3 regions of the Mesorhizobium sp. WSM1497 genome follow, and region 3 is predicted to be linked to each of the others. Evidence: predicted binding sites of a transcription regulator. Region 3 holds the regulator's gene; each other region holds the start of a gene.

Region 1 (10,274 bases), 2.3 Mb from region 3:
ATTGCAGGCCGGCCATCAGAATGATCATGGTGAAGCCGGCGACCTTCCAGACGACCATGGCGATGATCGACCAGAAGGCCGGCTGGAAGGTGGCCAAAAGGTTGAACTTCCTGTCGATCAGGCCAAGGTCGTAGGCGGCCGGGCTGAACAGGCCGGAATCGACGTTCAACAGCCATGACCAGAGCAGGCTGGCCGAGGCAAAGCCGACAACCGCCGGCATGAAGAACATCGTCCGGTAAAGATTGGTCAGCGGCCGCGGCCGCTCGACGAACAGCGCCAGCGGAAACGCCACCACGAAGATCGCGATGGTGACGATCACGGTGTAGTAGGCGGTGAAGCGCAGCGCGTTCCAGAACCGGGTGTCGCGCAGGATGGCGACATAGTTGCCGAGGCCGATAAAGCTGTGCTCGCCCATCAGGGGCCAGTTGTGCAGCGACATCCACGCCGTCATGCCGAGCGGGATCAGGAAAAAGACGACGACCAGCGCGACAGCCGGCGCGACATAGAGCAGGCCGATCCATTGGTGGCGGCTGGCGACCTTGCGGGCGCGGGGCGGGGCAGGGGTTGCTGCGGTGATGACGGTCATGGCTGCGCGCTCGATGCTATTGGGACATTGGCAAAGAACCCCCTCACCCGGATTGCCAAACCAATTGAAGAGAGCAATTCGGGGCAATCCGACCTCTCCCCGAGGGGAGAGGAGGTTGCCGGGGATGGTGCCAGCCTCTTCTCCCCGGCGGGGAGAAGGTGGCCGCGAAGCGGCCGGATAAGGGGGTCTTTTCTCAACGCGATAGCCCTGCCGTTGGCGATGCGGTATCCGGCCACCCGCCCAGGGAGACAGGCGGGCGGCCGGCAGGCGTCCGCTACTTCTGCGGCGCCTGGTCGATGATCGACTGCATCGTTTCCTGCGCATTGGCTATCGCGCCATCGACATCGTCGCCGAAGAAGACCTCGTTGATCATCTGCGTCCACGGGCCGTTGGCGGAGTTGATCAGGTCGTTGAACACCACCGAATAGGGCGTCTTGCCCTTGGCCATGGCTTCGGCGGCGATCTGGTAGCGCGGATCGAGATCCTTCAACGCGTCCTTGGCGATGTCGCCGCGCACCGGCAGGCTTCCGTATTTGGCAAGGATGGTCTGGCCCTCGAGGGAATAGGCGAAGTCGAGGAACTCCTTCACCACGGGCAGTTTCGTGGTGCCCTTGGTGACGACGAAATTGTCGCCGCCCGCAAAGGACGACCAGCCGCTGTCCTTGCCCGGCAGGAAGGTGACGCCGTAATCGATGTCGGGATACTGGGTGTTGAGCGCGCCGATGGCAAAGGCGCCGGACGGCGAGATGCCGATATTGCCGGCGGCGAAGGCGGCAAAGAAATTGGCGCCGGTGTCGGTCTGTGCGCCTGCCGGTACCAGATCCTTCTTGACCATCGAGCGGTAGAGATCGATGGCGCCGCGCAGCTGCGGGCTGTCCAGCGTCGCCTTCGAGCCGTCTTCGCTCAGGATGTCGCCACCAGACGCCCAGATCAGGGGCGTGAAGGTGAAGATGTTGCAGCCGCCGCAATTGCCGGAGAAGTAGAAGCCCTTGATGTTGCCGCCGAGCGCGTTGACCTTCTCGGCATCGGCCGCGATCTCGGCCCAGTTGGCCGGGCCTTTTTCGGGATCGAGGCCGGCCTGCTTGAACAGCTTCTTGTTCCAGATCAGCACCGAGGCGTCGGCGGAGAAGGGCAGGCCGTAAATGTGGTCCTTGTAGGTGCCGGTCTTCACATGCGCCGGCGACAGGCTGGCAAAATAGGGCAGGGACTTTGCCCAGTCGGTGATGTCCTCCAATTGGCCGGCTGCGGCGAAGGAGGGCGTGTAGATCAGGTCGAGCGACAGCGCGTCGGGCGCTGTGCCGCCGGCGGCCGCGGCACCGTATTTGGGGATGATCTCGGCATTGGGGATGATATCGAGCTTGACCTGGTTGGTGTGCGCCTTGTTGTAGGCATCGACGATCCTCGGCATGAAATTCGAACCGTCGGCGCGCACCCATATGTTGGCCGTCTCGGCGGCGGCAGTGCCGAGACCGCCGCCCAGAACGGCAGCGGCCAGGGCCAGTTTGGCAATCAGGTTCCTCATGTTCTCCTCCTCCAAGGTTGGCCGCGGTCCGCGGCTTGGCGCCGATTGCGCGGCGCTTCGTTTTCAGCCACCCGGCGGATGGCCGCATGACTGCCGCACCACCAGCCGGCACGGCAGTTTTCGAATGCCGGGCGCGGCGGGCTTGCCGCCGACCAGCGAAAGCAGGGTCAACCCGGCCTCACGCCCGAGCGCGACCAGGTTCATGTCGACAGAGGTCAGCGGCGGGCGCGTCGCCTCGGCCACGATCTCCCAATTGTCGAAACCGATGACGCCGACATCCCTGGGTACGTCGAGGCCGCGTTCGCGCAGAGCATCGATGACGCCGCGCGCGATCTGGTCGTTGCCGCAGAAGACCGCGTCGGGCCTTTCGCTTTTGCCGTCGAACAGTTGCGCAACCGCCTGGTGACCCCAGGCTTCCGACCAGGAGCCGAGCAGCGGCTCGCTGACCGTCAGGCCGTTTTCGGCGAGCACGTCGCGGTAAGCCTGAACGCGCGCGTGTACCACGGCAAAGCTCGCCGGCCCGGTGACGTGGGCGATGCGCTTGCGGCCAAGCCGGCAAAAATGCTCGACGGCCAGCCGGGCGCCGCCAACATCGTCCGAGACGAAGGCGACGGCGTCGGGGTCAGGCTGCGTGAAGGCATAGATCACCGGGACGCGCAGATTGGAGAGGTCGACGGGCAGATGGCGATCGATGCGCTTGCCAGTGGCGATGATGCCGTCAACGCGCTTGTCGAGCATGGCGTCGACATGCATCTGGCCCAGCCGCGGATCCTCCTCGACATTGCACAGGAACACCGAGACGCCATTGTCGACCAGCGCGTCCGAAATGCCCGACATCAGCGGCAGCGAGAAGCGGCCATAGGTATCGTTGGTGAGCAGGCCGACGGTGAAGCTGCGGCGTCGGAGCAGGCTTTGCGCCAGGCTGTTGGGCCGGAAGCCAAGCCGCCGGGCGGTCTCGCGAATGCGTTCGCGCGTCTCGGCTGTCATCCGGCCCTGGCTGTTGAGCGCCTTGGATGCGGTAGCGACGCTGACTCCGGCCTGCGCGGCCACGTCACGCAAGGTGACTGGCTTGGAAAAGACCGGAACAGGCAGATCGTCCGATGGCATCGCGCCGAGAGTCCTTAGTTGGAAAAAGGTTTTCTCTTACCGATCTGAAAGAGGCCCGGCAGGTGGCCGAGCCCGACTGAAATTGTTTGAGAAAACCTTTTCTCAGCTGAGACTAGACCAGATTGGATCGCCGTTCAAGGGAAAAGCTGGTTGGGCCTCGGCTCTCTTCCTTCGAATGCAAACGCGGGTTAAAGCAGCGCCGGCAGCACTTAGCTCCGGGGAAGAGCGCCAGTCGCAGTGCTGGAGTCCCTCGGTCGAGACGCAGCGGGCTGCCGCTTGAGGCGTGAAGGATCGCAGCGTGCGCGGGATGCGAGGTCCGGCAAAGGGTTGGCGCTGCCGGGCAGCAAACCTGGCCGCAATATGTGCTGGCGGACGTTCTGAAGATCGTGCCGAAAATTCTGAACAGTCCCTCGGGATTAACCTTTCCGTAAATATTTGGCCGCTACTTCAACAGCCATGGCCTCGTGGCGGAGCGGCTACGCTGGAGACGGCAAATCTCTGAAGCCTCGGTTCGATTCCGAGGCGAGGCCTCCAAAATTTCGCGTCGAACAGCAGTCCCAATCTGCCCCAAGGGCAGTCAGTCCCCACGAATAGATTTGTGCGTTACGAAGGCGGTGCGGACCGGACGTTAAAGCAGTCCTGTCTTGCATTTGGCATGCCGGCACGCGCGAAAAGAGTGGTATGGAAGGGAGCCGAGCGTTCTTGCTTCGCTTTTCCCTGACATTCGAGGCCTTTCGTGCGTGAACCGTCGCTGCTGCCCGTCTTTGGAAAACTTGGCCTCAAGGCTCCTGCCGCCCTGGCGGCGGCACCGGCCTCGTCGGCAGGTGTGTCGCACCTGCGGAAGCTTCTGGCCGTGCATGGCGGCATGGTGCTGAAACTGTCGGTCGTCGCCTGGACGGTGCTGATCCTGGGCGCCGTGTTTTTCACGATGCAAGGCTGACCGGCATGGCCAACCGCTACACGCTGCGTATGGAGCTTCCCCAGAGCTGGAGCATCATCGATGTCTTCACCGGCCAGCCTGCGGTGGTCCGGCAAAAGGTGATGGTCGGGATGGGGCCGCGCGAGGCCGAGGACATGGTCGTGCAGATGAATGTCCGCGATGTCAAACGCCGCGAACGGGCCGAGCGCAAGGCCTGATCCGTAGCGGCCCGCCGGCGGAAGCCTGCCGCACCGCAGATCAAGGGATTCCCGTGAGAGCCAGCCTGAAGCAGAAGATACTGGAGATTTGCGACCGCAAGATCTCCGAGAAGGGGGCCGGCGTCGGCGTGTCGTTCTATGCGTTTTTCGCCAACAGAAACGACAACCCCGAACTCCTGATGGAAGCCGCCGAATGGTGGATCAGAACCCACCGCCTCGACCATTTCGAAAAGGCTGCGAAGATACGCGCGATGGTCGAGGAGATGGATCTTTAATCGTCGTTTTGAGCGACATGCAATGGACTGATCAGCCGAAATCGGACGCCGTCAGCACATACATGCTCTTGTGGGTGCGGTCGTAGGCCTTCGACGCCACTTCGCGGATGGCGCTGCTCTCGGTGTCGAATGTCTGGAGATAACCGGCTTCATCGGCCGCGGTTCCCGGCCGCATCTTGGCCATGGCGTCGGCGGCGACGGAGAACGAGATCTGGAACATGCCGTCATGGCCGACGAAACGAATGCGCTGGCCCGCCTCGTCATAGCTGCGGCTGCGGTTGGGGAAGGTGAGGCTCATGTCTTGGCCTCCGTGACTTTCTTGGTCACCCGCTTCTTCTTCGGCGTCGGATTGAGGGCCTCGGCGACACGATCGGCCTCTTCCTTGGCCAGCCGAAGCTCCCTCAGCCTTGCCGTCTTGATCTCCCTGGCTCTTGCCTCGGACATATATTCGGCGGTCGCCTTGTTTTTCTCCGCTGTCTTCTTCTGCTTGTCGACAAAGCGGGCTTCAGCTTTTTCCATGATCGTCTGATTGCCTTCGGCCATCGAAGAAATCTCCCTTGCGCCTGAAATCGTGAAAGTGAACTTGTCCGATAAATAGGCACTCGATCGGCAAAATTCAATCTTCTGAATTATTTGACATTCTGCGGATATCACGAAACGGCCAGCTGAAATAATACTTTTGAATATTTAATTTGGTACGCGAATAATTTTTGGCACTCCTATCTATCGAGTGCCAACGCGTCTATAGAGGAGGGGCGTGGCCGCCTGTGCCGGCCCCCAGAAAGAAAGTTCCCATGAAATTTCGGCCACTCCACGACCGCGTCGTCATTCGTCGCGCCGAAGGCGATATCAAATCCAAGGGCGGGATCATCATCCCCGACACTGCCAAGGAAAAGCCGCAGGAGGGCGAAGTCATCGCTGTCGGCCCTGGCGCACGCGACGAAAACGGCGCGCTTGTTCCGCTCGACGTCAAGGCCGGCGACTTCATCCTGTTCGGCAAATGGTCGGGCACCGAGGTCAAGATCGACGGCGAGGACCTTCTGATCATGAAGGAAGCCGATATCATGGGCGTCATCGACAAGAGCGAGACTGGCATCATCGACAAGGGCGCTGCAACCGACAAGACCGTGGCCGTCAAGAAAGCTGCCTGACCTCATTTTCTCCGAACGAACTGGATAAAAATCATGTCTGCCAAGGAAATCAAATTCTCCACCGACGCGCGCGACCGCATGCTGCGCGGCGTCGAGATCCTCACCAATGCGGTGAAGGTCACGCTCGGCCCCAAGGGCCGCAACGTCATCATCGACAAGGCCTACGGCGCGCCGCGCATCACCAAGGACGGCGTCACCGTCGCCAAGGAAATCGAGCTTGCCGACAAGTTCGAGAACATGGGCGCCCAGATGGTGCGCGAAGTGGCCTCGAAGACCAACGACCTCGCCGGTGACGGCACCACCACCGCCACGGTGCTGGCCGCCTCGATCCTGCGCGAAGGCGCCAAGCTGGTCGCCGCCGGCATGAATCCCATGGATTTGAAGCGCGGCATCGACCAGGCGGTTTCCGCCGTGGTCAAGGAAATCCAGGCGCGCGCCAAGAAGGTCAAGTCGTCGGCCGAGATCGCGCAGGTCGGCACCATCGCCGCCAATGGCGATGCCAGCGTCGGCGAGATGATCGCCAAGGCTATGGACAAGGTCGGCAATGACGGCGTCATCACCGTCGAGGAAGCCAAGACCGCAGAGACCGAACTCGACGTCGTCGAAGGCATGCAGTTCGACCGCGGCTATCTCTCGCCCTATTTCGTCACCAATGCCGACAAGATGCGCGTCGAGCTGGAAGAACCCTACATCCTCATCCACGAGAAGAAGCTCGGCAATCTGCAGGCGATGCTGCCGATCCTCGAAGCGGTGGTGCAGAGCGGCAGGCCGCTGCTGATCATCTCCGAGGACGTCGAGGGCGAGGCTCTGGCGACGCTGGTCGTCAACAAGCTGCGCGGCGGCCTCAAGGTCGCGGCCGTCAAGGCGCCTGGCTTCGGCGATCGCCGCAAGGCGATGCTGGAAGACATCGCCGTGCTGACATCAGGCCAGATGATCTCGGAAGATCTCGGCATCAAGCTTGAAAACGTCACCATCGAGATGCTCGGCCGCGCCAAGCGCGTGCTGATCGAGAAGGACACCACCACGATCATCGACGGTGCCGGCACCAAGGCGACCATCCAGGCGCGCGTCGCTCAGATCAAGGGCCAGATCGAGGAGACGACGTCAGACTACGACAAGGAAAAGCTGCAGGAGCGGCTGGCCAAGCTCGCCGGCGGCGTTGCCGTCATCCGCGTCGGCGGCGTCACCGAGTCGGAAGTCAAGGAAAAGAAGGACCGCATCGACGATGCGCTGAACGCCACCCGCGCGGCGGTCGAGGAAGGCATCGTGCCCGGCGGCGGCGTGGCTCTGCTGCGTGCCCGCTCGGCGCTTGGCGGCCTGACCGGCGCCAATGCCGATGTCACGGCCGGCATCACGATCGTGCTGCGGGCGCTCGAAGCGCCGATCCGCCAGATCGCCGAGAATTCCGGCGTCGAAGGCTCAATCGTCGTCGGCAAGCTCACCGACAGCAAGGACCACAATCAGGGTTTTGACGCCCAGAACGAGGTCTATGTCGACATGATCAAGGCAGGCATCGTCGATCCGGCGAAAGTGGTGCGCACCGCACTCCAGGATGCCGGTTCGATCGCAGCCCTTCTGATCACCGCCGAAGCGATGATTACCGACATTCCGGCCAAGGATGCAGCACCTGCGGGTGGCGGCGGTGGCGGCATGGGCGGCTACTAAAACCCAGGACTTGTCCGATCTGTTGGAGATGTGAATGGCGGCCCCGATCGGGGCCGCCACGATTCTCAAGATGATCATCGCAAAGTTACGCAGTCGCCCGGCTCAGTGCCGGGAGGCAATCATGATCTTGCGGCTTTCGAAGGGGACGCAATCCACGCTAGACTGTCCAGGCGGCCGTCTGGTTGCGGAGCTCGCCGGACTTTGGCAAGCGATCGGACGAACCGCCATCCCCGACACGGAGACACGTTCATGTTTGCGGCCAAGGCCATCGACACCTCAGACAAGCCCACGTTCTACCGCGACCTCGCCACCCAATTGAAGGCGCTGCTCGAGGGTGAGCGCGATTCGATCGCCAACGCCGCCAACACCGCAGCACTCATCTTCCAGATGGTGCCGGACCTCAACTGGGCCGGTTTCTATTTCCTGCAGTCGGACGAGGAAATGGTGCTCGGGCCGTTCCAGGGCAAGCCGGCCTGTGTGCGCATCGCCGTCGGCAAGGGCGTGTGCGGAACGGCGGTCGAACTCGGCACCTCGATGCTGATCAAGGACGTGCATGATTTTCCCGGCCACATCGCCTGCGATGCCGATTCGCGCTCGGAACTGGTGGTGCTGCTCGAGGACGATGAAGGCGTCTTCGGCGTGCTCGATCTCGACAGCCCGCTGCCCGGCCGCTTCGACAAGGCCGACCAGGCCGGCATCGAGACGCTGGCGGCGATCTATGCCGCGGCGAGTTCGTTCGAGGACTGAGCTGCGTCCTACGGCTCGGTCTTCAGCGCGCGATTGAAAGCTGCAATCGTCATGTCGATCAGTTGCGCGTGAATATCACCGCGCGATCGTGCTCCACCGTCATCGCAAACCGGGTCGCCGATCTGTTCGGCCGCAATGATGCCGGCAGCGCCGGGCTTACATTCGCCGAACATGCTGTAGTGGCTCGCATCCGCGATCGTCGCATAGCTCGCCTTTGAAATTGCTTTTGCGATCTCGGATGCGTCGGCGGTCACGGGAATCTTTCCTGGTCGGCCAAGATTGACGATAGCGACCGGAATTTTGATACCGGCAAAGCTTTTGACATCGAAGACATCGGATGGGGCAGGATCGATCGCCATGGCGAAATGAATGCGCTCATCCCGGTTGTCCCGACCGGCGGCCTGCAAATCCATGGCGTGAAGATCGACGCCGCTTTGCCTGACCCAGTCGCAGAGCGAGGCATTGAGCAGGTCCGTATCGCAATAGGCCGCCAGCAATTTCGGATCGATGCGGGCACCGGCTATCGCCAGCGCCGTGTTGCCGCCCATGGAAAGACCGAGGACGCCTACTTTGCCTTGTTCGAGGTGCCCTGCGAAGAAAGCGTCCTTCGCCGTCGCGGTCAGGGCAGCCGTGAGATCGGCGGGCCGCAACCAGAGTTTCATCGTCTCGGCGGCGGATCTGTTTTTCCCCGTATTTCCCGGGTGTGTGGGAGCGGCGACGACGAATCCCTGCCTGGCCAGAGGCGTTGCAATCCAGCTCAGGGCGTGTGGGGTTCCCGCCAGGCCAGCGCCATGCGAAAGCAGGATAAGCGGGAATTTTCCGCCAGCGATAGGCGCATCGCGCATGGCGGCCGTTCCGGCGAAAAGCGCGGTGTCGCCTGATATAACCATCTCGCCGCCCGGTTGCGCGGGATACCAGACCGTCACATCGAGATCGATGCCGCGCTCCTTGGATGGGGCAGGGAACTGACGAACGCCGACATTGTCGCCGGCGTCTGCGGGGTGTTGCATGAGCGCCGTGGAAACAGCGACGGCGCAGAGCATAGTCCAGAATTTCATTGAAATCTCCGTTGTCGAACGCGCCCTATAGGTGGCAAGGCCGGAGGCTACAGCGTCCGGGCAAGCTGGCGGTCATGTTCGATTGCAGTGTTAGCGACCCAATGTCAGCGGATCGGAGCGAAGTCCGCGACCTTGATCGCGATCAAGGACGTGCTTTATCGCGATTGAGTACCGTTCAGTGCGGAACGGCGCTGCCGATTTCAGCCGCCCGCCGGTTCGCAAGCGAGGGCGCCGCGTCAGGCGCGTTCCGGTCCCGCCAGGCGAGCGGGGTCATATCGGTGACGCGGCGGAATTCGCGGTTGAAGTTCGACTTGGTCTGGAAGCCGACCGCAAACATGATCTCCGTCACGGACTGATCGGTCTCGCTCAGCAGCCGGCAGGCCTCGGTGATGCGGTGTCCGTTGACATATTGCGAGACGTTCCTGGCCGTGGCCCGGTTGATCGCCATTGAGATCTGCCGTGCTGGAATTCCGGCGCGCCGGGCAAGCCGGTTGAGGTTGAGATTGGCGTCGCGATATAGTTTTTTCTCCTGCATCAACTCGTTGACCCTGGCGATCGCATCGGCGTTCTCGCCGGCGTCGGGTGGGGACGGAGTCTCGACGGGCTCGGCGGCATTGAGCGGGACATGGCTTTGGCTGGCCGCAGCCGCCGCCATGCCGACAATGACGAGCATGAAAAGATTGCCGATGCCGATCACGGTTGCCGCGCGAGCGCCATGTCCCGACGCCAGATCGAAGGACACCAGCATGTCGACGGCTCCCGACAGGCACAGCGTAGCTGCCGCGAAAAGGATGGCCCTGTAGACCGGGACCGCGCCGTCGAAGGGCGCAAGGCGAAGCCCGTCGGCGCCGGAGCGAAGCAGCCAGAGAATGGCGGCGGCGTAGGTGAAATCGATTGATGTCAGCGCCACGTCGATCGCCTCGCGCCAAAAGATTATCAGCATGATGATGATGACCGCGGGTGTCGCGTGGAGCCCCAGCAGGGCCGGCCACCGGCGGTCGCTGGTGCGAACCAGGCTCGATACGC
Region 2 (10,274 bases), 960 kb from region 3:
AACTTATCATCAAAGGGCACGGCGATATTAAGGATATATTCGAGCGCCGTGGCGAGCCCTACTTCAGGGAGCTGGAGACTAGAGAGCTCGCCGAGCAGTTGAAGAAAGGCCCCATGGTCATCGCAACCGGCGGCGGCGGCTTTGTCAAGCAGCCCAATCGAGACCTGATCCGCGAGAAGGCGGTGTCAATCTGGCTCAACACCGACCTGGATGAGATCGGCAGGCGCCTCCACCTGCAGCAGCGCTCCACGGGCGACACCGGCCGGCCGCTGCTGCAAGGCCCCGACATCAAGCAGCAGCTCGAAAACATGTTAGAAAAGCGCGGGCCAGACTACCAACAGGCCGATATCAAGGTGGTCCCGACCTTTAGAAAAGACAAGAAGAACGCCGGCATTTGCGTGGAGGCGCTCCACGATTTTCTGTGCAGCAGGGAGAGAGAAGCCGCCCTGACGCCCGCTGCCGAGATGTCACATGTCTCCGGTGCTTCCGGCACAGTCGTGGAAACCATCCAGGCGCCGGCGGCACCAATGAGTCAAGGTGAACTGCCGCCTCTCGACACCCTCACCGCCGACCCGCAGCCTTTGCTGGCCGGCAATAACGCACGAGCGGATTTAGCATCTTCCATGAGAAGCAGAGAACGCTCAAGTCGATGACAACAAGCTTTAGGCGACAACGATCAGGTCCTTTCGCAGGTTTGGTGCAGGGGGCGGGTTCGCGCCGAATGCTAACAAAAGTGGGAATCGCATGCATAAAGTCGTCAGAAGCCTCTGGCCGAGTCGATCTGGTCCTAGATGACACAGGAGATTCGTTGACCGCCCAATGGCCCGCCCTTCACAGCAGTGATGCGGCAGCAGGGCTTCGTTCGCGGTCTGGCAAGGTCTCGAGATGACAGGCTGCTTGTGCTTGGGATCGAGGTCATGGCCGAGGGCGTGGAGACAGAGGCAGACCGACAAATTCTGCACAGCTTGGCTGCAGAACCGCTCAGGGCTTCCTGTCCCTATGCCCCAATCACTTGAATTTGCAGTAAAAGAGTACGCGAAAGAGTTGTGACCGGTACCAGCTGTTGCTGACTGCATCAAGAAGAGCGTCAAAGGACGAGATGGGTGCTGGAAATGGACATGAGGTAATAGGCGGTATCAAGCGGCCAGTACGACGATGTAGCTGTGGTTCCGCGAAGTTGTGCAAAAAAAGGGCGGCATCGCTGCCGCCCTTTCCGTATTGCGCAGGTAGCGTGGATTAGAAATCCATGCCGCCCATGCCGCCCATGCCGCCCATGCCGCCGCCGCCCATGCCGCCAGGCATGCCGCCGCCAGCCGACTCCTTCTTGGGAGCCTCCGCGATCATGGCTTCGGTGGTGACCAGCAGGCCGGCGACCGAGGCCGCGTCCTGAAGAGCCGTACGGACAACCTTGACCGGATCGACGATACCCATGGCGATCATGTCGCCATATTCGCCCGTCTGGGCGTTGTAGCCGAAGGTCGCGCCCTTGTTCTCAAGGATCTTGCCGGCAACGATCGAGGCTTCCGCACCGGCGTTGGCCGCGATCTGGCGGGCCGGAGCCTGCAGCGCGCGACGAACGATGTTGATGCCGGCGGCCTGGTCGGAGTTGACGCCGACAGCGTTGATGCTCAGCGAAGCGCGCAGCAGCGCGACGCCACCACCAGCAACGATGCCTTCTTCGACGGCCGCGCGGGTCGCGTTGAGGGCGTCATCGACGCGGTCCTTCTTTTCCTTGACTTCGACTTCCGTCGCACCGCCGACGCGGATCACCGCAACGCCGCCGGCGAGCTTCGCCAGACGTTCCTGCAGCTTCTCCTTGTCGTAGTCCGAAGTGGTCTCTTCGATCTGCTGCTTGATCTGGGCAACGCGGCCCTGGATCTCGGCCTTCTTGCCGGCGCCGTCGACGATGGTGGTGTTCTCCTTGGAGATCGACACCTTCTTGGCGCGGCCGAGCATGTTGAGGCCGACGTTCTCGAGCTTGATGCCGAGGTCTTCCGAGATGACCTGGCCACCGGTGAGGATGGCGATGTCTTCCAGCATGGCCTTGCGGCGATCACCAAAGCCCGGCGCCTTGACGGCAGCGATCTTCAGGCCGCCACGCAGCTTGTTGACGACCAGCGTGGCCAGGGCCTCGCCTTCGACGTCTTCCGAGATGATGAGCAGCGGCTTGGAGGTCTGCACGACGGCTTCGAGAACCGGCAGCATGGCCTGCAGGTTGGAGAGCTTCTTCTCGTGGAGCAGGATGTAGACGTCCTCGAGCTCGGCAACCATCTTGTCGGCGTTGGTGACGAAGTAGGGCGAGAGATAGCCGCGGTCGAACTGCATGCCTTCGACGACTTCGAGTTCGGTCTCGGCGGTCTTGGCTTCTTCAACCGTGATGACGCCTTCGTTGCCGACCTTCTGCATCGCTTCCGCGATCATCTTGCCGACCGACTCGTCGCCATTACCGGCGATCGTGCCGACCTGAGCAACTTCCTCGGAGGTCTTGATCTTCTTGGCGTTCTTGATCAGCGTCGCGACGACTTCGGTCACAGCCAGATCGATGCCGCGCTTCAGGTCCATCGGGTTCATGCCGGCGGCAACGGCCTTGTGGCCTTCCTGGACGATCGACTGCGCCAGAACCGTCGCGGTCGTGGTGCCGTCGCCGGCGATGTCGTTGGTCTTCGAAGCGACTTCGCGGACCATCTGCGCGCCCATGTTCTCGAACTTGTCTTCAAGCTCGATTTCCTTGGCGACGGTGACGCCGTCCTTGGTGATGCGCGGGGCGCCGAACGACTTGTCGATGACGACGTTGCGGCCCTTCGGGCCGAGCGTGACCTTCACCGCGTCGGCGAGGATGTTGACGCCGCGCAGCATGCGTTCGCGGGCATCACGGGAGAATTTGACGAGCTTCACAGCCATTTTTTTGCTCCTGGGCAATTCGGCCTAAATTCAGATTGGATGTGATGAAAGGCGACGGCGGTCAGCCGATGATGCCCATCACGTCGGATTCCTTCATGATCAGAAGGTCTTCGCCATTGAGCTTGACTTCGGTGCCCGACCACTTGCCGAACAGGATGCGGTCGCCAGCCTTGACGTCCAGCGGGACCAGCTTGCCGGTTTCGTCACGAGCACCGGAGCCGACAGCGATGATCTCGCCTTCCTGCGGCTTTTCCTTTGCCGTATCCGGGATGATGATCCCGCCCGCGGTCTTGGATTCGGATTCGACCCGCCGAACGACCACGCGGTCATGAAGCGGGCGGAACTTCGACTTTGCCATTTTTTCTTCCTCGGTGAGAGCGGTGAGAAACACCGTCCGGCCACGCCGGACAAACTGCAAAGCCCGGCTTTGCCGGACCGTTGTTAGCACTCACCGCGAGCGAGTGCTAACAACGGGAGGATTAAGGGGTAAGCCGGAGATAGTCAAGACGAAAGGGCAGGCGCATGAGCAAAATCTTGATCCAAAGCTCTCAGGCAAGGCGACCACTTTGAACACTCCTGCTGACTTCGTCATTTGGCATTCTCGGCAGCGCGTTTCGACAATTTATGTTCGCCTACCATTCCCAGCGGCTTTGGAGTGCTAAGAGCCTGTGAATTTCTTTGAAGATCCGTTGCAACGCCTGCGCGCTGCGGGGAGTGCTGATCAGGCAGCGAGACTTGCGAACTTCTTGTGCCAGGAGGCATTCGGATTGAAGGCCGTATCTCGCTTGTGGTTTGCTCAAACCCAGGACGCAGGGGTTGCTGCCGCTTACTTACATTTTGTCGGCCAGCCCGCTACGGCTGTCGCCGCATCACCGCACCTGCACACGGGTGCGCCTCGCGAGGAAGTTCATTCGGGAACAAACCCACTCGGAGTGCTGGTAGTCGGCAAGTGGTTTTGTTGCTGCCAAGCTCATCAGGTGCGCTCAATCCGCCGCGGCACCCCCCGTCTCACAATGGACTATGGCGCGTTTGATCCACACCAGAGCCGCCCCGGTAGGATCGGCTCCGTCGGTCAGACCAGACGGTGGCTGACTTTTCTAAACTCCAACCAATCAGGGGCGCCTCTAAACTCCAACCAATCAGGGGCGCCAGGAACAGGTCTGGGAGTGGGTCGCGAGTGACATCCGTACGCGAGGCAGCGCGCCTCCTCCAAGGGTGAAGATGCTCGCAGCCGAACTTGATCTGCCACATGCCGGCTTTGAAGTTCGTCGAAGCGAGAATAACCGTTGCTGGCGAAGTGACCCTGCATTACACCTGTGTAGCTTGGCATAGGTTGGGGACAGATTGTCTAAATAGTCCTGCGGGGCCGAGGGCCGACTTCCTCGAACCCGTCCGAGTAGAAATCGACGTGCGTTTCCATTTTGGTTGCGCGGGTGCTCCAACCTCAAGTCGCTTCCAACCACGAGCGCGGCTTTCCCGCACAGCGACCTCGAGCAGACAAGGGGCAATCATTGGAGCGCATCTCGGGTCGAACATACAGCTCCGAAATCTGGCCGGACTTGCCTCCTGCATAGATCGCCGTGCACTCATTCAGTACGACTATGCCGGCCGGCTCGCCACATTCATTTCGTTGGCAAGCACTGTCGCCGCGCTTTGTTTGACGAAGTCGGGCGTGGGCGCTTTCCCGCCAGAGAGTTCATCGAGTAGCGCGTGAATGAAACGGGCGCCCGTTTCTGCGTCCAATAAGTTGGCCCGTCCAGTAGATACGGAAGGCATGGTTTCTCCCCCTCCTAGGGGGCGGCGTCCCGATTCGTGCTGCCAATCGCAAGGTGCGCTGGCAAAAAATGGAACTGCGAATCCGGCTATGATGGAGGGCTGCTCTCCTGTATGCAAGCCATTCTTGGGATTTGCAAAAACCGTCGCCCGCTCGTCCAAGCCAGGGATCTCTACACCATCTGACCGCGCGCGAAGCAAGATTCTGCTTAGCTGCTAGCGAGGACCGAGCTTGCGGACCCCACAGACCCCATGGTCAGCGTCGGGCGATTTCCCCAATCAGCCGAACATATTCGCCTTCTGGTTGCCCATAGATACCAGCTGCTTGGGCAACGAGGCCTTGGCGGTCTCGAATGACGATTTCACCTCGTCGCGAACGGATGAGGCCACGGCCCTCGAGCACTTGGAGCCCAACGGTGACCCCCGGCCGCCTTACGCCGAGCATAACAGACAAAAACTCGTGAGTGATCGTAATGCGTTTGTCGTGCATCCGGTCGTCACACATCAACAGCCATCGCGCCAGACGCTCTTCAAGGCTCGCTCGTGCGTTCATTAGGGCCGTATACGTAGCCTGAATGTGGAGATAGTGGACATAGCGCAAAAGGAAGGGATGCAACGTAGGGCTGTCCACTAGAGCCGCCTTGAATGGCTGAACTCCGATTCGCACTGCATTGCCTGCCAATTGCACGTAACAATCGTGCGCGGCATAGTCGGCACCCATCACCAGCGCGGGACCAGTCATTCCCTCTAAGCCAATGAGGCCAACTTCGGCATCCTTGCCGTCCGGAGTCATCGCGACAACAGAGCCGATGCCTTCCTCAAGGAAGTAAACGGCCTCTATCCTTGAACCGGCAGTCTCCAACGGCATTCTCAGATCAAGGGCACGTCGCTCAAAATGCGGCTCCAAACGCGCGAGGTCATCCGCGCTAAGCCGTCGCAGCAATTCATTTTTGTAGGAAGCATTCACTGGATTGGTCATGGCTCAATCCCACTTGGGGCAAGAGCATTCCAATCTCCTTGCCGTCCGCGCCCGTAAAAACGTGCAGACGATCTCGTGACAATACGCCCCTTGGTACGACAATGACAGCGGAATGCGAATCGATGCACGGCGAGCCCCCGCCGCGTGATTACAAAAGACGCGAAAAGTATGTCAGAGTGGGAAACGTACCAAACTCAGCTTTGTACGAAACCGACATTCTGAGGTCCCAGCTCTTTCCCGTTACCTGTCGTCCTAGCGCGCCGATTCCCTTGAGCTTCGTGAGAATCGCACGAACTCCTGATTTAGAGCCGGCGCGCTTTCAAATCGTAACTGTTCACTGAGAACGACACCTCGCGCTCGGGGATGCCGCTAGATGTAACCGCTCCCCAATGCCGCAGCGCGTCCGGTCGGCCGCGGTGGGGGGCGGAGGATTTTTGTTGTCCTTCGCCGATCGCTCGGATCTACGATTGCTCGGAAAGTTGCGTCGGCGGGACGTCAGCAACACTCAGCGTGTCCGATCGAAATGCCCTAGTGGCGGCTGTCGGATTTATTCTGTACGGGGACACGTTTGAGGATCGACTGATGTCAGCCCGGGGCCGTCTGGTCCAATGTCGCGCGGATAGCGCCGATTCCCAACTCGTCGATGATCATGTTGTGGTGACTGGCCGTCACCACATCCTGCAGGATGGGCGGCCGTTCGGACTTGCCTTTGTTCGAGCTCAGGTTCCGCTGATGACGGAGCATGAGGTACTTTGGCGAATTCTCCCGGCCAATCTACATTCGCGCTGCCGCGAGACTGTTGTGCAGGCTCGGCCTCAATGTGCCGCACCGCACTTCCGTGGTTATCGGGCGTCCGCGACGCATGGGCACGGTCCGAGATCACGAGTGCTGTAGGCACTGGCTAGCATGCCGCGCCCGGCTGTGAACGAGGCGACATGACATTGCCGTGTATACGCAGGTGCGCGCGCCGGGGTCGCTTGCTTTTAGCGAACTTGCATGGCTGTATGGTTTATGAAAATGGCCGGGGGGCTATATGACCATATACCTGTTTCTCAATAGTGTCGCTGCATTCGGCTTGGTTATCCCACTCTATTTTATTCAGCGCGAACCGACCATTCTCGAGACTTTACGGCCAGGCAGGGGGTCGCCTGGGACCGAAAATTAGCTGCGGTGATTCAGGCGGATTTCGGTTGAGGAAAACAGTGCGGCCTGTCGTCGCCGGGTGGAGGGGAGCGTGGCGATGGGCTTAAGCAGATTTGAGAGACCAGTCGTCGTTCAGGTCAACCGTAACAGCTCTGAACGCATCGTGCTTGAGGTGAATGACGCGGCAACTATTTTGATGCGGGATCTTCGTTCTCAGACCAAGAAGCGGAATGCAGCGATGGATGCCTGTCTGCACGTGTTGCGTGGTGAGGCTCATCCGCCAACTGCAAGGCGGGCATTCGTTGCGGCCGCGCTCGAGGCGAAGATTCTACGCGGCGATTAGACCAGCGCGAAGGTCGGCCGGATATCCATTCAGGTTCAATCCTCCTCCCGATCGAAGCATAGAATGGGAAGTCCCTCTGCGTGATCATGGCGCGACCAAGCAGGGTGGCGCGGAGCATGCCTCCGGTGATCTAGGTTTAACAGCTTCCAACGCCCGCAGACTTGGCTCAGCTATTGAACAGAAATGCCGCCTGGAACTCCCGAAGGGCGCCTCGAGCGGTGCAGAGGGTTCATTTGAGGATCACCTGGACGCATGGTGGACACCCTCGCGCCCGACACCGCCTGCTTCATACCACCAACGGAGTTGCTTTGAAGCATTCGCTCGGTGTTGATCCCAACTTCCCTTGTTCCAAAGCTTCCGCCACAGGACAGATACGGTTCTTGGGCGGCAACCCCGTAAATCGTGCAATTTGGCGTGACGCACGACCTGCTCCCCATCCTCGAAGCGAATGACGGGAGCTGAGCGGCCTTGAATTTCTCTTCCTGAGCCACTGTCATGTCACTGGCTATCTGTGGAAGAAAGTACCGTCCCTGCTTAAGCGGCGAACGATAGACGGGCAAGGCGGGTCGCGAACTGATCCAGGGCAGGGTGATCCACCGCCACCCCAGATAAGTAGACGGCCAGACTGCTGCTAGGAAGTCGAACGCTGGACACGCGTGGCCACCGACGGAGCGTCACGCGCCTTCGTGCGCCTTCTTCGGATGGATCCTGATGTCAGCCTGCTGGCGCGGGCCCCGGACGGTCTGATCGCCGTCTTCAACCTCGAAAACGGAGAGCAGTCGTGGCAATCCCTCCTTACACAGCCCCTTCGCGCAATGCCTATGATATCGTGATCATTGGTGGCGCGGTAGTCGGCTCGCCGATGGCGTATTGGCTGAGCCAGGATTTTTCTGAGTACAGTCACAACCAAAGAGGCTCGTGACGGTACTTTTTTGCCCTTTAAGGCACTGGAAAAAGGGATTTCCTGCTGCCGAGCCTTGAAATTGTACTGACGGTACTTTTTCAGGAGACCATTGGGCTGCTGACGGACGCCGCCCTTAAAGCGCTGAAAGCAAAAGAAAAGGGCGCACGTCGTCGGTAGCGGCTGACGCCGGCAGCGCGGCGACGAAGAGTTTCATCTGCGAGACCGCGTTGATCGGATCGGCGTCGGAGAATTGCGTCCCGTCGGTCGAAAAGCTGATGTCCTTGAAGTGCCAGTAGCGATGCATGTTCTTGTCGGCATAGCCGATGTTCTGCCCCGTTGGCGTGTCGTCGTCCTTGGTGTAGCCGTGGGCAGGGTCTTTGATGTCATCAGCCCAAACCGCCGCATGAACGAAAGCATACTGCGCCTTCTTGTCGTCCGGCACGCCGGCGACCCAGCTCTGATAGTCGGGGTTCAGTTTGATCGGGGCACCGGCCTTGGCCTTCGCCTGTGCGCTCAGCTTTGATTAGGCCACGGCGGCGATCTGCATGGGGCCGCCGTCCCACCAGGCCAAGGCGGGAGCCGATGATAGGATCAATGAAAGAACGGAACCAAAGACGAGCGCGCCACGCATGTATTCCTCCCCAGAGCCAACATCGCTGAGACGACACGGCAATGACGACAATGGTGCCTTCACGGAAGGCCGAAACCTCTTCTGGATTCGACAGCAAGAGACAAATAGCGCATGATCCTTCTTGGGTTGGGGAATTCATTCATGCATGTGCACGAATTTTCGTGCGTGTTGTCCGTGGTACTTATCTCGGGCTGCGCAGCCGACTATTTGAACAATTACGATTTCGGTGACGCTCGCCGCTGGCGATGCGTACCACGCCAACATGCTTTTGCAGACGGTCGATCCATTCAATCCCAACAGCAACAACACCCATATCGAGGGCGACGGCGTACGCGCCGCAGCAATCGTCAACAGGTATCGAGGCGTGGCCGCAACTGCCGCAGCTGTGCCATCTGGCGGTGCTGATTTGGACTGCGCAGGCGGCAAGGGAAACAATCCGGTCGCACCCCATGGGGTGAAAATCACCAACGGTGATCCTAACGGACTAGATCGCGATCGCGACGGCATCGGGTGCGAGTGAAAGCGGCCAGGACGGTGGAACGATCTCGCTACGACAATCGGTCCGACAAGTGGCTGAAACGCACCGGAGCCAAGCAATATCGCCCGCGCCGGTGGGCTGGCATGCCTTTGCGAGTGATCTACGTGACGGTAGCCGCGGCTTCGGCTTTGGTGGCGCAGTTCTTCATGCAACACAGCGGCTCATTGCCCGAGGTCACCTACTGAATCTGACCAAGCCGGCTCCAGCGCCGATTGCCGGTGTCGCCTCCATCATCGATGGCGACACGATCGAGATCCATGGGCAGCGTGTCCGCTTCAATGGCATCGACGCGCCCGAGAGCCGGCAATACTGCGACGACGCCAAGGGATTCGAATATCCATGCGGGCGCCGTTCCGCCGAAGCGCTGGACGGCTTCCTAGCAGCCTCGAGGCCGGTCAAGTGTACGTTCGGGACTTGGTCGCTACGGCCGGTTTGTTGGTGACTGCAGGCGCGCCGACGGTCGAGCGTCGCCGCCTGGATGCTCGAGCACGGCCAAGCGCTCGATTGGCCAAAATACAGCGATGGCGCCTATGCAAAACAACAGACCAAAGCGAAGGCGTCGAAGACCGGTCTTTGGGTCGGAACGCTTCTGCCGCCATGGGACTGGCGGGCGCAGCATGGCGACGATGCGCAAGCGCCGCCGGCACCGCTTTTGCGATTGGCAACGGCAACTCCGGCTGCAATATCAAAGGCAACATATCAGCAAACGGCGGCGCATCTATCACGTGCCTGGACAGAAGTACTACAACGTCACCAAAATCACCGAAGCCAAAGGCGAAAGATGGTTCTGTTCAGAAGCGGAGGCCATGACAGCGGGCTGGCGGCGATCGAAGCGCTGATCGGTTTGCGGAAGCATATTCCGTTCGTTTGACTGATTTGGTTGGCGTCTCGACGGAACGGCGGAAACGTCTATGTTGCAGACCTATTTGTGGACTGCACTCGCTGACGCATATGATTGCCGCTTGTTTGATGGGCGGCACCGCTGTCTATGCAAGTTCGCCCTCGCGACCGAATACACTCAATCCGTAAAGCCTTGGTGCATCACCTGTTGATAATTGCTCC
Region 3 (10,274 bases):
CCCTGCGGCCACTCGAATTCGCTCTCGATGGCGATCTTCTTTGCCTCGAGATGCGCTTTCCAGCCGGCGATTTCATCGGCGGTCGCCGCAAAGCAGAGATGACCTTGGCCGACCGCGCCATGCGGCGGCACCGGCAGCCTCGCGCCGGGCGCCGGCGGGATTTTGGTTGCCTCGGCGTTGAAGACGAGCAGCACGCCGGGGCCGCAGCGGAAGAACAGGTGGCGGCCGTCGACCTTGCCGAGGGGATTGAGGCCGAGGATGTCGGTGTAGAAGGTTTCGGCGGCGGGCAGGTCTGTGACGTAGAGGGCCGATTCCAGGATCGCGGAGGGTGTCACGAGGCGCCCCCCTCTGGCCTGCCGGCCATCTCCCCCTCAGGTGGGGAGATTGGCAGCTTCTGCATTGTCGCGCACCCTACAACGCCGGAGATTGGCGAAGCCCTAGACGACATCCGATCTCCCCACTTGAGGGGGAGATGGCCGGCAGGCCAGAGGGGGGCGCTCAGGCTCGACATCTAAAAACTAAGCCACTGCCATCTGCTGCAAACTCACCAACCGCTGGATGCCTTTCTTGGCCAGGCCCATCAGGTCCGCGAACTGCTCCTCGGAGAAAGGCTCGCCCTCGGCGGTGCCCTGGATCTCGACGATGCCACCCTTGCCTGTCATGACGAAATTGGCGTCGGTGCCGGCCGCGGAATCCTCGATATAGTCGAGGTCGATGACCGGCTGGCCGTCATGGATGCCGCAGGAGATCGCAGCGACATGATCCTTCAGCACCTTGGCGACGCTGGCCATCTGGCGGGCTTCCATCCAGCGCAGGCAGTCATACAGCGCCACCCAGCCGCCGGTGATCGAGGCAGTGCGGGTGCCGCCATCGGCCTGGATGACGTCGCAGTCGACGGTGATCTGCTGTTCGCCCAGCGCCTGCAAATCGACCACGGCGCGCAAGGAGCGGCCGATCAGCCGCTGGATTTCCAGCGTGCGGCCGCCCTGCTTGCCGGCCGAAGCCTCACGGCGCATGCGCTCGCCGGTCGAGCGCGGCAGCATGCCGTATTCCGCCGTCACCCAGCCCTTGCCGGAGTTGCGCATCCAACCCGGCACTTTTTCCTCGAGGCTGGCCGTGCACAGGACATGCGTGTCGCCGAACTTCACCAGGCATGAGCCTTCGGCATGCTTGGAGACGCCACGCTCGAAGGAGATGGCACGCATTTCGTCGAATTGGCGTTTGGAAGGGCGCATTCAGGGCTGCTTTCTTGTCATTTTTCGGAATCTTGGCCGGCTTGTAACCGCATGGGACGCGTGGCGCAAAGGAAAATGGCCTGACGATCTGACACAGACACCGGGTTGCGCGGGTGCAGTGTAAGTCTATATCCTTGGGCCGGAGGTTTTTGGCCGTATGACCAAGGCAGTCGATCCGAGTTCGCAGTCGCCCGCGCTTCAGTCGCCAGTATTCCAGGCGCTCGACATGCGTTCCCGCGACATCTTCCGGCGCATCGTCGATTCCTATCTCAGGGACGGTGAACCGGTGGGATCGCGCAGCCTGTCGCGTATCCTGCCGTCCTCACTGTCGCCGGCGACCATCCGCAACGTGATGAGCGACCTCGAGCATCTCGGCCTGATCTACGCGCCGCACATTTCGGCCGGCCGGCTGCCAACGCAGGCCGGCCTGCGTTTCTTCGTCGATGCCTTCATGGAGCTTGGCGACCTTTCCGACGAGGAGCGCCGCGCCATCGAGGCACAGGTGCGGGCGTCCGGCTCCGGTGCGACGCTGGAGCACATGCTGACCGAGGCCAGCCAGATGCTGTCGGGCATGTCGCGCGGCGCCGGCCTGGTGCTGGCCGCCAAGAACGAGGTGGCGCTGAAGCACATCGAATTCATCCAGCTTGAGCCGACGAAGGCGCTGGCGGTGCTGGTGTCGCAGAATGGCGACGTCGAAAACCGCGTCGTCGACCTGCCCGCCGGCATCACCGTCTCGCAACTGCACGAGGCCTCGAATTTCCTCAACGCCCATATACGCGGTCGCACGCTTGCCGAGGCGCGGATCGAGATCGCTCGCATCAAGGAAGAAACCAGGGCCGCGCTCGACACGCTGTCGCAGGACCTGGTGGAGAAGGGGCTGGCGGTGTGGGCCGGCGCCGACAGCGGCCTGCCGGCACGGCTCATCGTGCGCGGGCGTGCCAATCTGCTTGAAAACGTCACCGCCCAGGCCGACATCGAGCTGCTGCGCCATCTGTTCGAGGACATGGAGACGCAGGACGGGCTTATCCAGCTGCTTGACCTCGCCGAGCAGGGCTCGGGTGTGCGCATCTTCATCGGCTCGGAAAACAAGCTGTTTTCGCTGTCGGGCTCGTCGCTGGTCGTCGCCCCCTATCGCGACAAGGATGCCCGCGTCGTCGGCGCGCTCGGCGTCATCGGCCCGACCCGGCTGAATTACGCGCGCATCGTCCCAATGGTCGACTATACGGCGCAGCTGATTTCACGCATGCTGCGCTGAGCTGATCCAACCGAGGAGACGACGATGGCGCTCGAAGAATTCAAGGCCCGGATCAGCCTGCTGCTCGAGGAGATGGTCAACCAGCCGGAAGACCAGCACGAGATCCAGGAGCAGCTGCGCGAAAAACTGCAGGAAATGCGCGCCATGGGCTTGCCGCTGCCGGCCGACCTCGTCGAGTTGGAAAAACGCCTCGACGACGATTTCTACGCCGCCGGGACCTGAACCGGGAAACCGCAAGCTTCCTTCACCTCATCGTGTGCCGTGGAACGATCGACGAAACCGGTCGTTCCTGTTTTCACGCCGAACATTGGAGGACCGAATGATGCGTTTTGCCGGCCCGGCACTTTCCGCCGCACTGTTTGTCTCGACCGCTTCATTCGCCCAGCAGGCGGACGAGCCGGTGCTGAAGGGCGCGGCCGCCTTCGGCGACTGGCGAGCGGACAAGCCGGGCACACGCCGCCTGATCAGACCGGATGATCTGCCCAAGCCCAATGCCACCCGGTCGACCTCGAACAGCGCCGGCATCGCGGACATGCCGGCAGACGCGAAGCTGCAACTGCCGCCGGGGTTCTCGGCCGAGCTGGTTGCATCGGGCATCGACAATCCACGCGTCGTGCGCGTCGCGCCGAATGGCGACCTGTTCGTCGCCGACAGCAAAGCCAACCAGGTCCGCATCTATCGCCTCGCCGAAGGCAGTGCGAAGCCGGCGCAGGACGGCATCTTTGCCGGCAATCTCAACCGACCCTATGGCATTGCCTTCTATCCGCCGGGCCCTGACCCACAATGGGTCTATGTCGCCAACAGCGACAGCATCGTGCGCTTTGCCTACCGCAATGGCGAACTGAAGGCCTCCGGCGATCCGGAAACCATCGTCGGCAACATCCCCGCCAGTCATCACTGGACCCGCGATATCGCCTTCTCGCCGGACGGCAAGACGCTTTACCTTTCGGTCGGCTCGGGATCGAATGTCGCCGAGGACATGGGCCGGGAGCCGAAAGGCGGACTCGATGCCTGGGCGAAATCGCAGCCGCTGGGTGCAGCCTGGGGTTCTGAAGACGGCCGCGCCGACGTGCTGACCTTCGATCCCGATGGCAAGAACGGCCGCATCTTTGCCGCCGGCCTGCGCAACTGCTCGGGTATGACCGTGCAGCCGGCGACCGGCGCGCTGTGGTGCGTCGTCAACGAACGCGATGCGCTAGGCGACAATGTGCCACCCGAATACGCGACCGTGGTCAAGGAGGGTGCCTTCTATGGCTGGCCCTGGTACTATATCGGCAACAATGAGGATCCGCGCCACAAGGGTGAGCGCCCCGATCTTGCCGGCAAAACGACCGTTCCCGATGTGCTGATGCAGGCGCATTCGGCGCCGCTCACCATCGCCTTCTACGAGGGGAAGAGCTTTCCAGCTGAATACAAGGGCGATGCGTTCGTCGCTCTGCATGGTTCATGGAACCGCGGCAACAGGACCGGCTACAAGGTGGTGCGGTTGCTGTTCAAGGACGGCAAGCCGACCGGCGCGTATGAGGATTTCATCACCGGCTTCGTCGTTTCCAACGGTGAGGTCTGGGGCCGGCCGGTCGGCGTGGCGATTGCGAGCGACGGTGCGCTGATCGTCAGCGAGGACGGCAACGGCACCATCTGGCGTGTCACCCATGGCGACGGTCCGTCCTGATCTGCTCAGGTAACGCAGGCCCCCTCACCCGGATTGCCAACCGAATTGCGAAGAGCAATTCGGGACAATCCGACCTCTCCCCGAGGGGAGAGGAGTCAGCAGACGCTGGCGCCCGTCTCTTCTCCCCTCGGGGAGAAGGTGGCCGCGAAGCGGCCGGATGAGGGGGCTTCGTAAGGCGAGCCCTCAATATCTGGTGCAATAGAATCCGGCCCCAGGGAATTCAATCTTGGCCTGTCCCATGCAATAAAACGCTCTGATCCGAGACCAGTGCCATGACCCTTACCGGATTCCTCGCCTATAGTGCGGCCCTCGGCATCGCCGCCGCGATTCCTGGTCCCGGCATCACCGCGCTGGTCGCCCGTGCGCTCGGCTCAGGCTTCCGATCGTCGCTGGCGATGTCGTTTGGCCTGATGGTTGGCGACATCACCTATCTGACCGCCGTGGTGCTTGGCCTCGCCTTCGTCGCACAATCCTTCGGCATGGTTTTCCTGGCCATCAAATGGCTCGGCGTCGCCTATCTCGCCTTTCTCGGCTGGCGCTTCTGGAACAGCGGCATCACGCCCGAGACCGTCGAGGCCGGAAAAGGCAAGGGCGGCTTGCTGTCGAGCTTTGCCGCCGGCCTGACCGTTACCCTCGGCAATCCGAAGACGATGATCTTCTATCTCGCGATCACGCCGACCATCGTCGACCTGAAAACCATCACGCTGGCGGATTACGGCATCCTCGTCGCGCTGACCGTTGTCGTGCTGTTGGTGGTGCTGGTGCCGTATCTGGCGCTGGCGGCCAAGGCGCGCTGGTTTCTGAAATCGCCCCGCGCGCTCAAGGCGCTGAACCGCACGGCGGCCGGCTTCATGGTCGGTGCTGCTGCAGCGATTGCCGCTCGGCAATAGAGAGCTTTCCGCCAAAGCATTTCGCAAACGGGCCTTTGCGAGAAATGCTTTTCCGGGACGGCACGGTTTTAGACACAGGTCCCACTCGGATATTTTCAGCCGACAGTCTATCTTGCGCGACCGAAGGCCCTATCTTGCCGGCTGCAATTCCACTGCCTGAAATCCTTACTCGCCTGAAGTTCTGGGAGCGAAACAAATGAACAAGTCCGCCACATCAGCCCGCGTGCCCGGCCGCGGCCGCGTCTACAATTCCATCACCGATACGATCGGCGACACTCCCCTGGTGCGGCTCGACAAGTTCGCCAGGGAAAAGGGCATCGTCGCCAATCTCATCGCCAAGCTCGAATTCTTCAATCCGATCGCCTCGGTCAAGGACCGCATTGGCGTGGCGATGATCGAGGCGCTTGAGGCATCAGGCAAGATTTCTCCCGGCAAGACAACGCTGATCGAACCGACGTCGGGCAACACCGGCATCGCGCTTGCCTTCGCCGCCGCGGCCAAGGGCTACAAGCTGATCCTGACGATGCCCGAAACAATGTCGGTCGAGCGCCGGAAAATGCTGGCGCTGCTCGGCGCCGAGTTGGTGCTGACCGAGGGTCCGAAAGGTATGAAGGGCGCCATCGCCAAGGCCGACGAACTGGCAGCGACGATCCCCAATGCGATCATCCCGCAGCAGTTCGAGAACCCGGCCAATCCGGAAATCCACCGCACGACGACGGCCGAGGAAATCTGGAACGATACGCATGGCGAGGTCGATATCTTCGTCGCCGGCATCGGCACCGGCGGCACCATCACCGGCGTCGGCCAGGTGCTGAAGAAGCGCAAGCCCTCCGTGCATGTCGTCGCCGTCGAGCCCGACTCCTCGCCGGTTCTGTCGGGCGGCCAGCCCGGCCCGCACAAGATCCAGGGCATCGGCGCCGGTTTTGCGCCCAAGATCCTCGACACGACGATCTATGACGAGATCGTCAAGGTGTCGAACGAGGATTCGGTGGCCAATGCCCGCCTCGTCGCCCGCCTCGAAGGCGTGCCGGTCGGCATCTCTTCGGGCGCCGCCCTGCAGGCGGCCATCGTCGTCGGCTCGCGGCCGGAGAACAAGGGCAAAAATCTTGTGGTGGTCATCCCGTCCTTCGCCGAGCGCTATCTGTCGACAATCCTGTTCGAGGGGCTGGGATCGTAGTCCGACGCTCCTTCGCGTCCAAGCTGGCCCGCTGAAAAAACGCGCGTGGCCGCCATCGGCGGCTTGAGCGCGGCACCGCTTCCGGTTCATATCGCCCCGGCCTGCTTTGCGCGGCCGGGGGAGAATTTCATGTACAAGCTTTATACCCGTCCTGGCAGCGGCGGCTTCGTCGTCGAGGCAGCGCTGGCGTTGGCGAATGCACAGTTCGAGCAGATCGACGTGCCGAAGACCGACCGGCCCGACCCCGCCTTCCTCGACATCAGTCCGTTGAACCAGGTGCCGGTGCTGACCTTGCCGGACGGAAGCTCGATGACGGAATCGGCGGCGATCTGCATCCTGCTTGCCGAGCGTCATCCCGATGCCAATTTGGCGCCGGCAGCAGACGCGCCTGCCCGCGCCGATTTCCTGCGCTGGATGGCCTTCATGTCGTCGGTGCTCTATCCGGCGGTGCTGCGTTTCTACTACGCATACCGCTACACTGCCGATCCCGAAGGCACCAAGGCGGTCAAGCAGGCAGCCGTGGCCGAGATGGACCGTGGCTTTGCCGTTCTGGATGCCGCGCTTGAAGGCCGTGACTGGCTGGTCGGCGAGCGGATGTCGCTGGCCGACATCTATCTGGTCATGCTGGTGGCCTGGCATCCCGACATCGACAGCGCGCGGACGGCATGGCCGAACATTGAACGCCTGTGGGCGCGGCTGCGCGACCATCCGCTGATGAAGGCGCTCAACACCTCGCACGAGATGTGGCCGGGTTGAAGCTCAATTTCTGAGCACTGCCCGCTTTTCCTGCAGGAAGCGGCGCACCGCCGGGTCGCGCTCGAGGCCGATCGCCCGGTCATAGGCTTCGCAGGCTTGCAGTACCTGACCAAGCCTGGCCAGGAGACCGGCGCGTGCGGCCCAATAGGGCTGATAGTCATCAAGCCGTTTGTCGTCGCCCAGCACGTAGAGGGCCGCCAATCCCGCCACTGCGCCCTCGGCCTCGGCGATCGCCACCGCGCGGTTTATCGCCACCACCGGCGATCCTGCGATCGAAAGCAACGCATCGTAGAGCTCGCGGATCGCCGCCCAGTCGGTGCGGCCGGTCAGCCGTCGTGCCGCATGCGCGGACTGCACGGCCGCCTCAAGCTGGTAGCGGCCGATGATGCCCTTGGCCGCGGCGTTGGAAAGCAGCGCCTCCGCCTCATCGATCAGGGCGCGGTCCCATAGAAGGCAATCCTGTTCCGCCAGCGGCACGAAGTCGCCGGCGGCGCTGCGCCGTGCGGCGCGGCGCGACTCAGCAAACAGCATCAGCGACAGGAGGCCCAGCGCCTCCGGCTCCTCCGGCAACAGCGAAGCCACCAGCCGGCCGAGCCAAATGCCTTCGGTCGCCAGATTGCGCCCTCGCGTCTCGGTTCCCGCCGGGTCGGACCAGCCTTCGGCGAAGGCGGCGTAGATCGCTTCCAGCACCGCATCCAGCCGTTCGCCGAGTTCGGCCTGCTCCGGCACGCGGAACGGAATACCGGTTTCACGGATGCGGGACTTGGCTCGCACCAGGCGCTGGCCCATCGTTGCCGGCGAGACCAGGAAGGCGGAAGCGATCGTCGCGGCGTCGAACCCCAGCACCGTCTGCAGGATGAGCGGCGAACGCACGCTCGATTCGATCGCCGGATGGGCGCAGGCGAACATCAGCCGCAGCCGCTCGTCGGGCAGGTCTTCGTCGGTCATGCGCGCCTCCGCTTCCTCGGCAATCAGCTTGAGATGCTCGCGGCCGGCCTCGCTGGTCAGCCGGCGCCGCACCGCATCGACGCGGCGCCGCCTTGCCACCGCCAGCAGCCAGGCTTCCGGTTTCTTGGGTACGCCGGTTCTTGGCCAGCGTTCGAGGGCGGCGGCAAAGGCATCGGCCAGCGCGTCCTCGGCTGCGGCCACGTCGCGCGTGCGGGCCGCGAGCCAGGCGACAAGCTTGCCGTAGCTTTGCCGGGCGGCGGTTTCCGCTGCCGCCCGCGCGATCTCCAGGCCACTTTCCATCACATGGTCTGTTCCCAGATCGGCCGCAGCTCGACCGTGCCGGCGCTGGCCGCGGGGCAGCGCGCCGCCCAGGCGATAGCGGCATCGGCATCCTCGGCCTCGATCATGTAGAAGCCCGCAAGCTGCTCCTTGGTGTCGGCATAGGGGCCATCGAGCACGTTGGTCTTGCCATTGACCATCCGCACCGAAGTGGCGGCCTGGGTCGGCTTCAGCCGGTCGCCGGCCAGCCAGGCGCCGGATTTCTTCAACGCATCGGTATACGCGCCATAGGCAGCGCTGATCTCGTAGGTCTTATCGGTCGGCGCGGCCGCCATCGCGGCTTCATTGACGTAGATCAAAAGCATGTATCGCATGGTCTTCTCCCGTTGTTTCGAAGGCTGCTTCGTTTGCGAGCCGGACGTATGTCGCGCGGCCCTGGCCGATTTCGACAGGCATTGGAAAAATCTTTCGGCTCCGAAGACATTTCACGCAAGCGGCCATCTGTGCATCCCGCACTCAACCATTCGTCTAACGCATGGGATTGCGGGTTGGCATTTCCATCTCGCTGTCTAAACTCGCTTCTGTTCGCGTCAGGGAGGTGATGCGGCTGCTATTTCAGGGAGGAAATCAGATGTTCCATTTCAGGACGAAACTTGTTGCGGCCGGCGCCGTGGCGCTGTCGCTTGGCCTGAGCGCTGTTTCAGCCAAGGCGCAGGAATTCATCAATGTGCTCACCGGCGGCACATCTGGCGTCTATTATCCGCTCGGCGTGGCACTGTCGGAAATCTACGGCAAGGGCATCGAAGGCGCCCGCACCCAGGTGCAGGCAACAAAGGCTTCGGTCGAAAACCTCAATCTGTTGCAGCAGGGCAAGGGCGAGATCGCGTTTGCGCTGGGCGATTCCGTGAAGCTGGCCGCCGAAGGCAATGCCGAGGCCGGTTTCCCCGGCAAGCTCGATAAGTTGCGCGGCATCGCAGCCATCTATCCCAACTACATCCAGATCGTCGCCAGCCGGGAGTCCGGCATCAAGACGCTGGCCGACCTCAAGGGCAAGAGCCTGTCGGTCGGCGCGCCGGCCTCCGGCACCGAGCTCAACGCCCGCGCCATCTTCGCCGCCGCCGGGTTGAAGTATGAGGATCTCGGCCGGGTCGAGTATCTGCCCTTCGCCGAATCGGTCGAGCTGATCAAGAACCGGCAGCTCGACGCCACGCTGCAATCGGCCGGGCTCGGCGTCGCCTCGATCCGCGACCTCGCCACCTCCGTGCCGATCAATGTCGTGGCGGTGCCGGCCGAGGACGTCGCCAAGATCGGCGCGCCCTATCTGTCGGTGGTCATTCCCAAGGGCACGTATGAAGGCCAAAGCGAGGATGTCGCCACCGCCGCCGTCGGCAATTTCCTCATCACCCGCGCCGATGTCTCCGACGAGACCGCCTACCAGATGACCAAGCTGATGTTCGACCATCTCGACCAACTGGCTGCGGCACATGCCGCCGCCAAGGCGATCGACCCGGCCAAGGCGCTCGACGCCATGCCGGTGCCGCTGCACCCCGGTGCCGAGCGGTACTACAAGGAGAAGGGCTTGTTGAAGTAGGGCGGGTCCGTCGGATGACCGAAGCAACGTCTGGAACGTCAACCGACGGCAAATCCGCCACCTTCCATCTACCTGCCGTCGAAGAACAGGTCGAAGGGCTGCCGCCGGGCTTCGGCGACGGCCTTGCGGGCAAGGCCGCCTTTCTCATCGCCGTCGCCTTTTCCGTGTTCCAGATCTATGTCGCCGCCTATGGCAGCATTCCGAGCCAGGTGGTGCGGGCCATGCATGTCGGCTTCCTGCTGCTGCTCGGCTTTGGCCTGATCGCCAATCTACGCGCCAAGAGCATGCCGGCGAAAGCCGCGTTCTGGACGCTCGGGGCGCTCGGCTTCGGCACCGGCCTCTACAATTGGGTGTTCTACACTGATCTGATCCGCCGCTCCGGCTTCCTGACCACGCCGGACCTCGTCGTCGGCGCGGTGCTGGTGGTGCTGGTCTTCGAGGCAGCGCGGCGGCTGATGGGCCTGCCGCTGG

What was found. Region 3 encodes HrcA, which represses chaperone genes, less so after heat shock. Its sites were predicted from a motif close to GTTAGCACTCNCNNNNNGNGAGTGCTAAC; they were not measured.
Region 1: a site for HrcA is predicted at 5,337-5,365, ahead of A9K65_RS14855 (co-chaperone GroES). Genes of this name have one in related genera too.
Region 2: a site for HrcA is predicted at 3,342-3,370, ahead of groES (co-chaperone GroES). Genes of this name have one in related genera too.

The regions. Positions count from the first base shown of each region.
Region 1 covers NZ_CP021070.1:3,079,595-3,089,868, forward strand. Annotated here, with positions in the region: gene A9K65_RS14810 (sugar ABC transporter permease) at 1-586, opposite strand, end outside; gene A9K65_RS14815 (sugar ABC transporter substrate-binding protein) at 861-2,108, opposite strand; gene A9K65_RS14820 (LacI family DNA-binding transcriptional regulator) at 2,172-3,215, opposite strand; tRNA gene A9K65_RS14825 (tRNA-Cys) at 3,674-3,749, shown strand; gene A9K65_RS14830 (hypothetical protein) at 3,952-4,155, shown strand; gene A9K65_RS14835 (hypothetical protein) at 4,161-4,352, shown strand; gene A9K65_RS14840 (DUF6500 family protein) at 4,406-4,627, shown strand; gene A9K65_RS14845 (DUF1488 domain-containing protein) at 4,659-4,925, opposite strand; gene A9K65_RS14850 (hypothetical protein) at 4,922-5,170, opposite strand; gene A9K65_RS14855 (co-chaperone GroES) at 5,422-5,778, shown strand; gene groL (chaperonin GroEL) at 5,812-7,443, shown strand; gene A9K65_RS14865 (GAF domain-containing protein) at 7,693-8,190, shown strand; gene A9K65_RS14870 (dienelactone hydrolase) at 8,199-9,248, opposite strand; gene A9K65_RS14875 (AraC family transcriptional regulator) at 9,424-10,274, opposite strand, start outside.
Region 2 covers NZ_CP021070.1:6,527,237-6,537,510, reverse strand. Annotated here, with positions in the region: gene A9K65_RS31830 (shikimate kinase) at 1-653, shown strand, start outside; gene groL (chaperonin GroEL) at 1,237-2,901, opposite strand; gene groES (co-chaperone GroES) at 2,963-3,259, opposite strand; gene A9K65_RS31810 (Crp/Fnr family transcriptional regulator) at 4,931-5,653, opposite strand; gene A9K65_RS31805 (DUF982 domain-containing protein) at 6,894-7,139, shown strand; gene A9K65_RS31800 (hypothetical protein) at 8,177-8,485, opposite strand; gene A9K65_RS31795 (calcium-binding protein) at 8,901-9,194, shown strand; gene A9K65_RS36275 (hypothetical protein) at 9,830-10,051, shown strand.
Region 3 covers NZ_CP021070.1:821,386-831,659, forward strand. Annotated here, with positions in the region: gene A9K65_RS03945 (VOC family protein) at 1-335, opposite strand, end outside; gene rph (ribonuclease PH) at 519-1,235, opposite strand; gene hrcA (heat-inducible transcriptional repressor HrcA) at 1,393-2,490, shown strand; gene A9K65_RS03965 (hypothetical protein) at 2,515-2,712, shown strand; gene A9K65_RS03970 (sorbosone dehydrogenase family protein) at 2,810-4,162, shown strand; gene A9K65_RS03975 (LysE family translocator) at 4,435-5,052, shown strand; gene cysK (cysteine synthase A) at 5,249-6,229, shown strand; gene A9K65_RS03985 (glutathione S-transferase family protein) at 6,359-6,985, shown strand; gene A9K65_RS03990 (RNA polymerase sigma factor) at 6,989-8,233, opposite strand; gene A9K65_RS03995 (YciI family protein) at 8,233-8,586, opposite strand; gene A9K65_RS04000 (TAXI family TRAP transporter solute-binding subunit) at 8,844-9,803, shown strand; gene A9K65_RS04005 (TRAP transporter permease) at 9,818-10,274, shown strand, end outside.